Regions from separate parts of the Paenibacillus sp. NPDC093718 genome, predicted to be linked through region 1. Evidence: predicted binding sites of a transcription regulator. Region 1 holds the regulator's gene; the other holds the start of a gene.
The links. The regulator Rex, encoded in region 1, represses fermentation and respiration genes when NADH is low (regulators of the CRP and FNR family bind a similar motif). The targets are predictions, from matches to a motif close to TTGTGAAATATTTCACAA.

Region 2: a site for Rex is predicted at 2,719-2,736, ahead of hcp (hydroxylamine reductase). Genes of this name have one in related genera too.

What each region holds. Positions count from the first base shown of each region.
Region 1 covers NZ_JBNNUS010000002.1:850,559-856,736, reverse strand. The annotation lists gene dinG (ATP-dependent DNA helicase DinG) at 1-2,010, shown strand, start outside; gene ACQKPA_RS09665 (redox-sensing transcriptional repressor Rex) at 2,073-2,738, shown strand; gene ACQKPA_RS09660 (amidohydrolase) at 2,713-4,014, shown strand; gene ACQKPA_RS09655 (DUF5590 domain-containing protein) at 4,046-4,564, shown strand; gene ACQKPA_RS09650 (hypothetical protein) at 4,836-5,369, shown strand; gene ACQKPA_RS09645 (AAA family ATPase) at 5,362-6,178, shown strand, end outside.
Region 2 covers NZ_JBNNUS010000010.1:116,643-122,820, forward strand. The annotation lists gene ACQKPA_RS25900 (thiamine pyrophosphate-dependent enzyme) at 1-1,638, opposite strand, end outside; gene ACQKPA_RS25905 (2-oxoacid:acceptor oxidoreductase family protein) at 1,635-2,657, opposite strand; gene hcp (hydroxylamine reductase) at 2,865-4,550, shown strand; partial or broken gene ACQKPA_RS25915 (SF0329 family protein) at 4,600-4,716, opposite strand; gene ACQKPA_RS25920 (MFS transporter) at 4,749-5,936, opposite strand.

The DNA of each region.
Region 1 (6,178 bases):
ACGGGAACAGGCAAATCCCTCGGGTATTTGCTGCCGTCGATTTATCAAAGCGTGAAGCAGGAACAGAAGGTTATGGTGAGCACGCATACGATCAACCTTCAAGAACAGCTGCGTGACCGGGATATTCCCCTGCTCACCCAGGTTGTTCCTTTTCCTTTTAAAGCGGCTATTTTCAAAGGAAGAGGCCATTATTTGTGTTTGAGAAAATTTGAACATAAAATAAATAGAAGAGATTTTCATTCCCCGAAGGAAGATGTGATCACCGCGGCGCAGATGCTGGTCTGGCTGACCCAGACGGAGAACGGGGATGATGAGGAGCTGAACCTTGGCGGTCGCGGAGGGGATTTCTGGGAGACCATTTCCAGTGATTCGGATTCCTGCCTGGGCCGTGCCTGCCCATGGTTCCGCAAATGCTATTATCACAGGGCCAAACATGAAGCGGGCATCGCGGATGTTGTCATTACGAATCATTCGAAGCTGTTCACCGACGTGAAAGCGAATCACCAGCTGCTTCCGAGTTATGAGCGTCTCGTCATCGATGAAGCGCATCATTTGGAGGACGTCGCTGGCAAGCACCTTGGCTTGCAGATGAAATATTTTTCGGTTGTCCACACGTTGACCCGTATGTACAAAGACAGCCGCAGCGGTCAGCTTCCGGCTCTTCGCCAGCTGCTGCAAGCATCATCGCATGAAAAGGCTGTCGAGTGGTCTTCCATCATCGATCGGATCTATCCGGACCTGATCACCGCCAAAGAGAACTGGGACAGGCTCAGCGATCAATTGTTCGGACTACTTCCGGAACGCGGAGATGCGACCCCGGGGGATGCCGGTCAATTCTCGCTTCGGTTATCGCCTCTGAAGAAGCCGAAGGATTGGGATTCGCTTGCCGAGCTGGAGCATCAAATTCATCTGACGCTGGGCGATGTCGTACGCAAGGGTGACAAGCTGATCGCCGAAATGAAGGAAGATTTGGACGACTACAGCGCGGACAGTCTGTTGACAGACCTATCGGGTCTGTTTAAGGACCTGGCCGCACACCGTGAGGACCTGAGGTCCTTCATGGCCCTGAATGATGAAGGTACGGTGTACTGGATGGAGGCCAACGGCAACTTCCGCGGCAAATCGCTGCAGCTTTACGCGGTGCCTGTCGACGTCAGCACCCACTTAAAGGAATTGTTTTTTGACAAGAAACAAAGCGTGATCCTGACATCGGCGACCTTGTCTGTGGACAAATCGTTTCAGTTCATGATCGAGAACTTGGGTCTTCAGGAAGCGGCAGATAGCGGCAACCTGAACACAGTTCTGCTGCCGTCCCCGTTTAATTACAGGGAGCAGGCACTCCTTGTTGTGCCGCGCGATTTTCCGAGCGTGAAGGGCTCGGTCGGGGATGCGCTCTTTGTGAATACACTTGTGCAATCATTGGCTGATACGGCAATCGCGACACATGGTCGCATGCTTGTCCTGTTCACCTCGTACCGCATGCTCCGTCAGGTGCATGAGCCCTTGAAGGAGGCGCTGGCATCCAGCGATATTACGGTACTGGGACAAGGGATGGACGGAACCAGCCGAACCAAGTTAATCCGGAGATTCCAGGATAGCAGCGCTTCGGTCCTGCTGGGTACCAGCTCCTTCTGGGAAGGGGTAGATATACCCGGTGAGGCACTCACTTGCCTTGCCATCGTCCGGCTGCCGTTCCAGCCGCCGAACCACCCATTGGTCGAAGCCAAGAGCGAATTGCTGCAGCAGCAGAAGAAGAACCCGTTCATGAAGCTATCGGTCCCGCAAGCGGTCATCCGCTTCAAACAGGGATTTGGTCGATTGGTACGGACCGCGCAGGATAAGGGGATTGTCATCGTCTACGATACTCGGGTCATTGAATCCTATTATGGGAAGTATTTTTTATATTCCTTGCCGGGACCGAAGATGGAGCACATGCCGACAGAGGGAATCGTTCCCCGAATTTCGGAATGGCTGCAGGCAGAGGCAGGCATAGGGAATCAAGCTGAATAAAGTGAAACCATGAACGAGCACAAACAAATGTAGTTATTAACCTATTATTAGGGGGAGCATGCATGAAATCGGAAAAAATTTCGGAAGCCGTGGTCCGCAGATTACCTGTATACTTGCGCTATTTGAATGAGCTTCAGAAAAGGGAGGTCTCCACGGTTTCCTCCCAGGAATTGGGACAGAAACTGGACCTCAATCCTGCTCAAATTCGTAAGGACCTAGCGTATTTCGGTGATTTTGGACGGAAAGGGATCGGATATGACGTATCTTATCTGATCGAGAAAATTCGCCAGATTCTAAAGCTGGACCAGAAGATCAATGTCGCATTGATTGGGGCCGGTAATCTTGGACATGCATTATCGAATTACAATGCATTTCTAAAGGACAATATGAAGATTGTGGCGGTTTTCGATTCGTATTCTCCCAAAGTTGGTATGAAAATTAACAATTTGGTCGTACAGCCGATGGAGGAACTGGAGAAGACGGTTCATGAGTACGGCATTCGTATCGGAATTATCACCGTTCCGGATTTTGAGGCGCAGAATGTAGCGAATCAGCTTATCGCGGCAGGCATCGAGGCTATCCTGAATTTTGCGCCGACCATCCTGAAAGCTCCATCCCATATCCGGATTCATACGGCTGATTTTACTACGGATTTGCAGAGTTTGGCCTATTATTTGGATAACGGCAAGGAGGATGCAGCACATGACGACAACGAAGTGGATGGTTAAAAACGGAACGTTTGCGGTACTAGAGGAAGGAAAATCCGTGTTACGCGGATATATGGTCGTGGAGAATGACCGGATCACCTACCTGGGTGAAGAAGAGCCGACTGTCCAAGAGGGAACAGAAATCATCGACGGAACCCATCTGTTTTTCCTGCCTGGATTGGTGAACACGCACGGTCATGCGGCCATGTCGCTACTTCGCGGGTATGGCGACGATCTGGCACTACAGGTATGGCTTCAGGAAAAGATGTGGCCAATGGAAGCCAAATTCACGGCCGACGATGTATACTGGGGAACCTCACTCTCCGTGCTGGAGATGATCAAAGGCGGAACCACGACATTTGTGGATATGTATGATCATATGGATCAGGTTGCGAAGGTTGTGCAGGACTCCGGAATGCGCGGCGTTCTGACACGCGGTGTCATCGGATTATGTCCGCCTGAGGTGCAGCAGCAGAAGCTGGATGAGGCGGTTGCATTCGCGAAAGACTGGCATGGCAAGGCTGACGGTAGAATTACGACGATGATCTCACCGCATGCACCCTATACGTGCCCGCCGGATTTCATCGAAAAATTCGTGCAGGCGTCACATGATTTGAATCTGCCTTTGCATACGCATATGTCCGAAACGGAAACGGAAGTCGCTCAGAATGTAAATGACTACGGACTTCGGCCTGTTGCGCATCTAGAGAAGCTTGGCATGTTCTCCCGTCCAACGCTGCTTGCGCATGCCGTTCATCTGACCGATGAAGAAATCGAAATTCTGGCCAAACATCAAGTGATGGTTTCGCATAATCCAGGCAGCAATTTGAAGCTTGCCAGCGGCATCGCTCGCGTGCCTGCACTGCTGAAAGCCGGGGTCACCGTGTCTTTGGGTACCGATGGACCTGCCAGCAATAATAATCTGGATATGTTTGAAGAGATGCGGCTGGCCGCACTGATCCATAAAGGAGTGAGCGGGGATCCAACCGCGATTCCAGCATCCGAAGCGCTTCGGATGGGTACAGAATATGGAGCCAAGTCAGCCTTCCTTACGGATATTGGTACGCTTGCGGTAGGTATGAAGGCAGATATGATCGCATTGAACACGGATCAGGCGCACTTCCTTCCGAAGACGGATTACATTTCTCATGCTATCTACTCCGCCAGTGCGAAGGATGTTGAGCATGTATGGGTTGACGGCAAGCAGGTCGTGAAGAATGGCGCGAGTCTTACTCTCGATGAGGAACGTATCCGCCGGGAAGCGCAGCGTGCCTTTGAGCGTCTTACAACCCTCTAGGGAATAATCAAGGGGAGCGAGGAAGACGGATTTGAAGAAAAAAACGAAGTGGATATTGCTGAGTGTATCCGGCGTGCTGCTGTTACTGCTTGGTTTACAGCTCTATTATTCATATGTTATGAAAGATACATGGAATGAAGAAAGAATGGCAATTGCTGCCGCCAAACAGCATGGCCAATTGGTTACGTCCGGGAAAACCTATAAATCGGTGTGGGGCGAGGATAATAACTATTGGGTGATAAGCGGGAAGGATCAAGACAATCAAGATCGTATGGTATGGGTAAAATTTACGGATGACAACGTACCTGTTGAAGGTGCCGACGCTGTCCAATCCGTTTTGTTGAATACGGGGATGTCGGAAGCCCAGATGCGGGATCAGATTTATAACGAATTGCCTGGCGTAGAAATTAAGCGGTTGCTGCCTGGAATGTATGAGGGCGAGTATGCCTGGCAGCTGCAGTATGAACACAACGGTCAGCGCGGTTATCGGTTTTATCGTTTTCAAGACGGTAACACCATCGGTAATGACATTATTCTTCCAAATCAATAAAAAACGAAGTAAAGAGAGGCGTCCCTTACTATTTAAGAGGGGGCTTCTCTTTTTCTCTCTCATAATTGTAAGCGTATTCAGAAATGATAATGGAAAAACTGTTCTAAATATTTTCACAGACATGCATGAAAAAGTATATAAGATGTGATATACTCATACTTGTACAAAATGAGCATATAAAATACATGCATCCCTATATATCGTTGTTATATGTATTATTGTGTTGCAACATGATAGACAAAATTTCATACAGAAATGAAGGAGGAACTTCATGAAACTACGCATTGTACCTATCATGCTGACTGTCGTGATCTCAGCATCGGTTCTCTTTGGCGGATGGTTTCTGTATCGGCAGATGGCTTTGCAAAATCCGCTGGCCAAAGTTGTGTCACAATATGACGGCGTGAAGGATTCACATATAGATATTAAACAGAATACCGTTACTTTGAATCTTGATTTGGCACCAGATACAAATTTACAAGGTTTGGTTCAGCATATTAAGAAGGAAGGCAAGTCTGTGATTGGCAATCGGGAATTGAAAATCCTGGTGGAGGACCATTCCTCGGAAGCACTGGATCAATGGTGGGAGAAGGCGATGCTGTCAGTCGCTGAAGCGATGGATAATAAGCAATATACCGATATTCAATCATCGCTCGAGCAGCTTGCTGCCCAGTCTCCGAATTTGAAAGCAAAAGCAACGATTGATGACACTAACGTCTATGTCAGCTTGTCAGACGGCAAGTCTGGTAAATTTATAATCTTGCCGCGTCAGTCTGGCAACATGGAGGTGTGGAATCATGCCTAAATTAGCTAAAGAAATCATGTTAGGCTTTATTCCCGTATTGCTGGTATTCCTTGTATTTGTCGGCGTGAACATCGTGCCCTTGCTCATCGCTGCAGCACTTGTAGGCGGCTTGTTGTTTATCGCTAAGATGAAGGGCGGCATCGCTGTAGGCGCAGCGAATGAGCGAAAGCGGAAAAAGAGCGGACCTGCCAAGCTGACGTTCGAAGAAATCGGCGGGCAGGAAAATGCCAAGCAAGAGCTGCGCGAAGCACTGGATTTTCTGATTCGTCATGAAGACATTAAGAAATTCGGGATTCGTCCATTGAAGGGCATTCTCCTCACCGGGCCTCCGGGAACAGGGAAGACGTTGATGGCTAAAGCCGCTGCCCATTACACGGATTCGATCTTTGTCGCTGCATCCGGCAGTGAATTTGTTGAGATGTATGTCGGTGTTGGTGCAGGGCGCATCCGGGATTTGTTCAAGGATGCCCGTAACCGTGCGACAAAGGAAAACAAGCAAAACGCCATTATCTTCATCGATGAGATCGATGTCATTGGCGGTAAACGCGAAGGCGGCCAGCAGCGCGAGTACGACCAGACGCTGAATCAGCTGCTAACCGAGATGGATGGCATCTATTCGCAGGATACTCCTCGTATTCTGGTCATTGCCGCGACAAACCGGAAAGAAATGCTGGATAGCGCACTGCTGCGTCCAGGGCGTTTCGACCGTCACATTCAGGTCGATCTGCCGGATAAGAAGGGACGCACGCATATCTTGAATCTGCATGCGGGCAATAAGCCGCTGCACGAAGATGTTGACTTGGAGAAAA
Region 2 (6,178 bases), on a different contig from region 1:
AGGAACTTCGATTTCCCCGCGGCGTTTCTTCTCAAGGAACGCTTCTACCGTGCCGGATAAAGTCGCCGGTCCGTTCTGGAACAAATTATGAATGAAGCTCTGCTTATGCGAGTTATACGGATACCCCGTTGTTGTGATATAAGCGCAGCCGGTATGGAATAGAGTAACGACATTGCCTTCAATCCCTTTGAAAAAGAGCTCCAACGCCGGGAAAATACCGCAGCCCGGGCAAGCTCCGTGACCGGAAGCAAACCGTTTCGGTTTCGCGGCAAGCGCACGCATCGGCGGTACTTTAACGGATAATTCACTTGTCTCTTCATCTACCTTTACGGTGATCAGGCCAGATTTAAAGCTGTCTCCATTCATCGGGGCAATGACCGGCTGCAGCCTTTGCTGCTCAGCTCCCGGTGTTTGGCCGTAATAATCAAACGGCACTTTGGCATAACCGAGCTCCATGGCCTCGATCGTCAAGGCAAAAAAAGCTTCCGCATCATCCGCGTAATAGTCTTTCCCGCCAAGTCCAAATATGCGGGACAGCACAATAGGCTGCGGACCACGGATTTCCTGCAGGGCCGCTTTGACCTCATGGGTCAGATTGGCCCCATGTGCACCGTAAGAATCGGCGCGTTCGCCAACCAGCAGCGCTTTGACACCTGTCAGCGCTTGGCGAATTTCCTTGGCAGGGAACGGCCGGAGAATATTCGGGCTGATTATGCCCGCTTTAATCCCTTTCGCCCGCAGCCGATCCACGACGTCTTTGGAGGATTCGGCCGCCGAATTGAGCAGGAATAAAGCCACCTCCGCGTCTTCCATTCGGTACAGATCAAGCGGCGTATAAGGCCTTCCGGACAAAGCTGCGTATTCCTCTGCCACTTCCTTGAACACCTCGCCCGCACGGTACATGGCGCCCGACTGTTGGTAATGGTTATTCATCAAATCGTCGCCGTTCATATAAGCCCCAACAACGATCGGGTTGTTCTCGTCCAGCACATGTGGATATTCAGGCGACTTTTCCCCTACAAATTCCTGAACGGTTTCCCGGTTCGTAAATATGTGTACCCGGCGTTTCTGGTGCGATGTGAAAAATCCGTCATAAGCTACAATGACCGGCAGGCGTACGTCTTCATGTTCCGCGATTCGCAGCGCCATGATATTCATGTCATACACTGCCTGCGGTGAACGGGCGGTCAAAATCACCCAGCCGGTGTTCAGGCCGTAGTAAAGATCCGAATGGTCACCACGAATATCCAGCGGTCCGCAGACTGCACGCGTCACCAGATTCATGACCATCGGGAAACGTGTGCCCGCCTGCACAGGAAGCTGTTCGATCATATACAGGAAACCATTCGCGCTGGTAGCGTTGAATACCCGTGCTCCAGCTGCGGCCGCACCGTAGCAAATCCCCGCCGATCCATGTTCGCCGTCAGCTGGAATCAGCTTGATGTCGTGTTCGCCGCGTGTACGCATCATGTCAAGATATTGGGCGATTTCCGTAGATGGTGTAATCGGAAAATAACCCATAATGTGATAGTTAATCTGGGCAGCCGCCATGGCAGCCATTTCGTTGCCCGATTCGAAGACTGCCGTTTGAGCCGCCGCCAGCTTGTTCTCCGTTGTTTCTTGAATTTGCATATTCATGATCTGACTCCCTCCGCAGTTAAATAGGGAAATGATTGCGGCACACGGTGCTGCTCCGCATAATGCGGCTCTTCTAACATGGCAGCTAAAGCGGTGGTCGGACAAGCTTCGATACACTTCAAGCAGCCTTTGCAATACTGATAATCGATACCTTTCATAAACATCTGCATATTCCCGCGCTTATCCGGTTTCTTCTCCCACACGATGCAGAAATCCGGACATACCGTATCGCAGGCGGCACAGTGAATGCAGTCCTCGATCTTGTACTCTGGCAAATATCCCTGCCGGGAGCCGCTAAGATCCTTCAGGACACTGTTCGCCGTAACGTTCAGAATCCCGCCCAGCTCCTGCGTTTCATATCCAAGAATCGGCTGAGGTCTTGCGAAAGCAATTTTGTCCATAAGCTCTGAGCCATTTCCCAAGGAAAGGAACTGGACCTCGTTATATCCTCGGTCAAAGGTCCGTACATTCGCTTCCACGAGGTGGGGCAGCTTTTTCTCAAATGTTGTACGGATCACCTGCCGCATATCGTCCGGGTTCAGGAAGCTGCAGATCCGGAACAATGCCCCCAGCATGGCCGTATTCACTTTGGTTTTTTCCTCAACGGAAATTTTCAGCGCATCAACTACGGCCAGCGTTCCCTGCGTCATGTTCAGATCAACGGCCACTCCGGACAGGTCTCGCGCCGTATTCACAAGCACCGTTCCATCAGGCTGTAATCCGCTTATGACATCGATCGTCTTATACAATGCTTCATGAAATACACCGACGACATGCGGCTGCTCAATGGGACTGTGATCGCGGATTTCCACCTCGGGATCGCAGAACCTTACGAAACTCTTCACCGGCGACCCTTTTTTCTCCGAACCATAGCTGGAAAAATTCGAACCGTTAAGTCCAGAGCCGGTAACCCCGGCTTCGGCCAGCATTTTTCCGGCCAGATTAGCGCCAAGCCCGCCGATGGATTCGAGACGGATCTCGAAAAATCCCAGTTCATTCTTTTGAGGCAAAATCGACATGTTCTCTCCTCATTTCTTCTTAGGTCATTAATTCCAGTTTAAAAGAAGAAACGGACCGGGTTTGTGATTAAACTCACTACTTAAAAAATTGTGATTCCAATCACTATGTCGGTTGTGAGAGCGAAGTATACTGTCTTCAACAGTCCAATTGCGAGGCAATCTTATACTGACGTTACGACAATAATCACAAAATTGGAGGAGAAAATAATGAATAACAACGCCCAAGAGACCTTACAGCATCAGCCGTCCATGTTCTGCTTTCAATGCCAGGAAGCGTCCAAAGGAACAGGCTGCACCATTGTCGGAGTATGCGGCAAACCGCATGATGTGGCAAACCTACAGGATTTGCTGATTTATCTGCTGAAAGGTATCTCTTTTCTCAGTCTGGATGTCCGGCTGCCGGAGGTGCTTGAACAGCGCGTATCGCTGTTTATGATGGACTCCTTGTTTGCAACGATAACGAACGCCAACTTTGACCGCGAGGTTTTTGTGGGAAGAATCCGGGAAGCGATCGAGCTCCGCGGCGAGGTGCTCACCTATTATAACGAACAATATCCGGAAGGAACCGCCAATCTCCCTGATGCTGCCGTCTGGCAAGCGGATAACGAAGCTTCTTTTGATGAAAAAGCACGTACGGTTGGTGTCCTCTCGACCCGCAATGAAGACATCCGCTCGCTGCGCGAATTGATTACTTACGGCTTGAAGGGGATGGCTGCTTATACGTACCACGCGCTTCATCTGGAGAAGGATGATAACGAATTAAACCGTTTTATGCGCCGTGCACTTGCCGCCACGCTTGACGACAGCCTTGAAGTGCAGGATCTCGTAGCTTTGACGATGGAAACCGGTAAATACGGCGTAAACGCCATGGCGATGCTTGATGAAGCGAACACCTCGGTTTACGGAAATCCGGAAATTACGAAGGTCAATATCGGGGTAAGCAACCGGCCCGGCATTCTCATCAGCGGCCATGATCTGAAGGATTTGGAGGAGCTGCTGAAGCAGACGGAAGGAACCGGCGTGGACGTGTACACGCACAGTGAAATGCTGCCTGCCCACTATTATCCGGCATTCAAGAAATATGAGCATTTTGTAGGCAACTACGGGAATGCGTGGTGGAAGCAGAATAGCGAATTCGCAGCTTTTAACGGACCGATATTAATGACGACCAACTGTATCGTTCCGCCGAAAGACAGTTATAAGGACCGTATCTATACAACAGGCAACACGGGGTTTCCGGGTGTCCGCCATATTCCAGAAGGAAAAGACGGTGCTCCCAAAGACTTCTCCGCACTGATCGCGCAAGCGAAAGGATGCCCCGCTCCAACGGAACTTGAAACCGGTGAAATCATCGGCGGTTTCGCTCATGCCGCTGTGATGAACGTGGCCGATCAAGTCGTCGATGCCGTGAAATCCGGCGCGATCCGCCGCTTCTTCGTCATGGCCGGCTGCGATGGACGGATGAAATCCCGCAACTATTACACCGATTTTGCGGCTGAACTTCCAACAGACACGGTCATTCTAACTGCAGGCTGTGCCAAATACAAATACAATAAACTGGATCTAGGCGAGATCGGCGGGATTCCGCGGGTCCTGGACGCTGGTCAATGCAATGATTCTTACTCCCTGGTCGTGATTGCATTGAAGCTGAAGGAAGTATTCGGCCTTGAGGATATTAATGATCTGCCGATTTCCTATAACATTGCCTGGTATGAGCAAAAAGCGGTGATCGTACTGCTTGCCCTGCTTTATCTTGGCGTTAAAAACATTCATCTGGGCCCTACGCTCCCTGCATTCCTGTCGCCTAACGTTGCCAAAGTCCTCGTGGAAAACTTCGGCATCGGCGGCATTACCAATGTGGAAGATGACATGAACATGTTCCTTGGTGCCTAAAAAAAGAATGCCCTCACCGGGGCATTCTTTTTCTTAAGATCCAGTATTTTCATAGGGTACTGCGCCGTAGTTCATAAAAAAACTGCACAATGGGATGCTTTAACTTCATTTTCTCGCTCATATTTATGATTCACTTTTTGCCAACGCGTCTGTCCACCAAAGACAACTGTTCTTGTTATTGTGGAGGATGAGAGCACATCAGCCGCGTTGAACAGATAGTATACTTCTCAATCGACTTCCCGTGAAAATGCTGCTCACTAGCAGTACGAATCCGCCAAACAGATAGGGCAAGTTAAAGTGGACTTCAAACAAAATACCTGCCAGCATCGGTCCAAATATCGTACCGAGACTCGTATAAGCGTTATTCATCCCTGCAACAAATCCCTGTTCATCCCCGGCCACTCTGGACAGCAGCGTATTGATCGTGGGACGCAATATATTATTGAACGTAAAGAACAACATCGTGACTACCATGACATAGTAGAAATGGCCTGAGAATAATAGGAATACAAGGGATACTGCCGATAACAATAGCATGGCAACGATGATTCGTTTTTCTCCGAATCGTCGTGTGATCCGGTCGGTGAACAACAATTGATTCAACGTGCCGATGAGCGAACATACGGTAAGCAGTATAGCGATTTGACGCATCGTGAATCCGTAGACTTGTACGACAAAAAGCGGGAAAATCGCTTCAAAATGCGTTAAACCGAAGGTCATGGCGAACACAATGAGCAACAGGACAAAATAGCGAGACCGAACCGAAAGCACGATTTGTCGGAATACATTTTCCCTCTTCTCCTTCACTTGATGACGCATCCGGCGAATGTCCGCCGACAGCGATTCAGGCAATCCCCATAGACTGCAAACCATGGCCAGCAGCCCAACACATGCGGACACATAGAAGGGCATCTTGATGCCCCATTCCGCAAGCAATCCGCCGACACCCGGACCAATAATAAACCCGGAAGTCATCGACGCACCTAACCATGACATGGCCTTGCTGCGCTGCTCATCTGCTGTAATGTCGGCAATATAAGCAATAATAGACGGGATTAAGGCTGCTGAGCCTATTCCGCCAATCAATCGCGATACGAATAATAAAGTTAGATCGCCCGCGAACGCTGCGAGCAGGTTAGAGATGGCGAACAAGATCAAACCTATGATAATCATGGGTTTACGGCCATATCGATCTGACAAATTACCAGCAAGGGGTGAGAACAGAAACTGGGTCAGGCCGAAGCAGGAGACCAAATAGCCCGCTGCCTGTCCGCTTGCAGTAAACTGCTCAAGAAGTTCCGGTATGATCGGAATGACAAGACCCATACTTAGATTAGCGAGAAACATGTTGAGCAGTAGTAATGGAAACGCTGACTTTTTTAACATTTAGGACCACCTATATCGAATGGATAAAAACCATGAATCGGAAACTGAATAACAGTCCCCCCTCAATCTGCATTTGTATATGTTAGCATGTGGCTATCTATATTAAAAATATGAAAAACATATACGGGATGAATCTTTTTGATATACATGGATAAAAGTATCTACATTAAAAAGAGAACGCCCCTGAAGTTAAGGGAAGTTCTCTTGATTACTAGATTAATGTGATGCTCCATCACTAACTG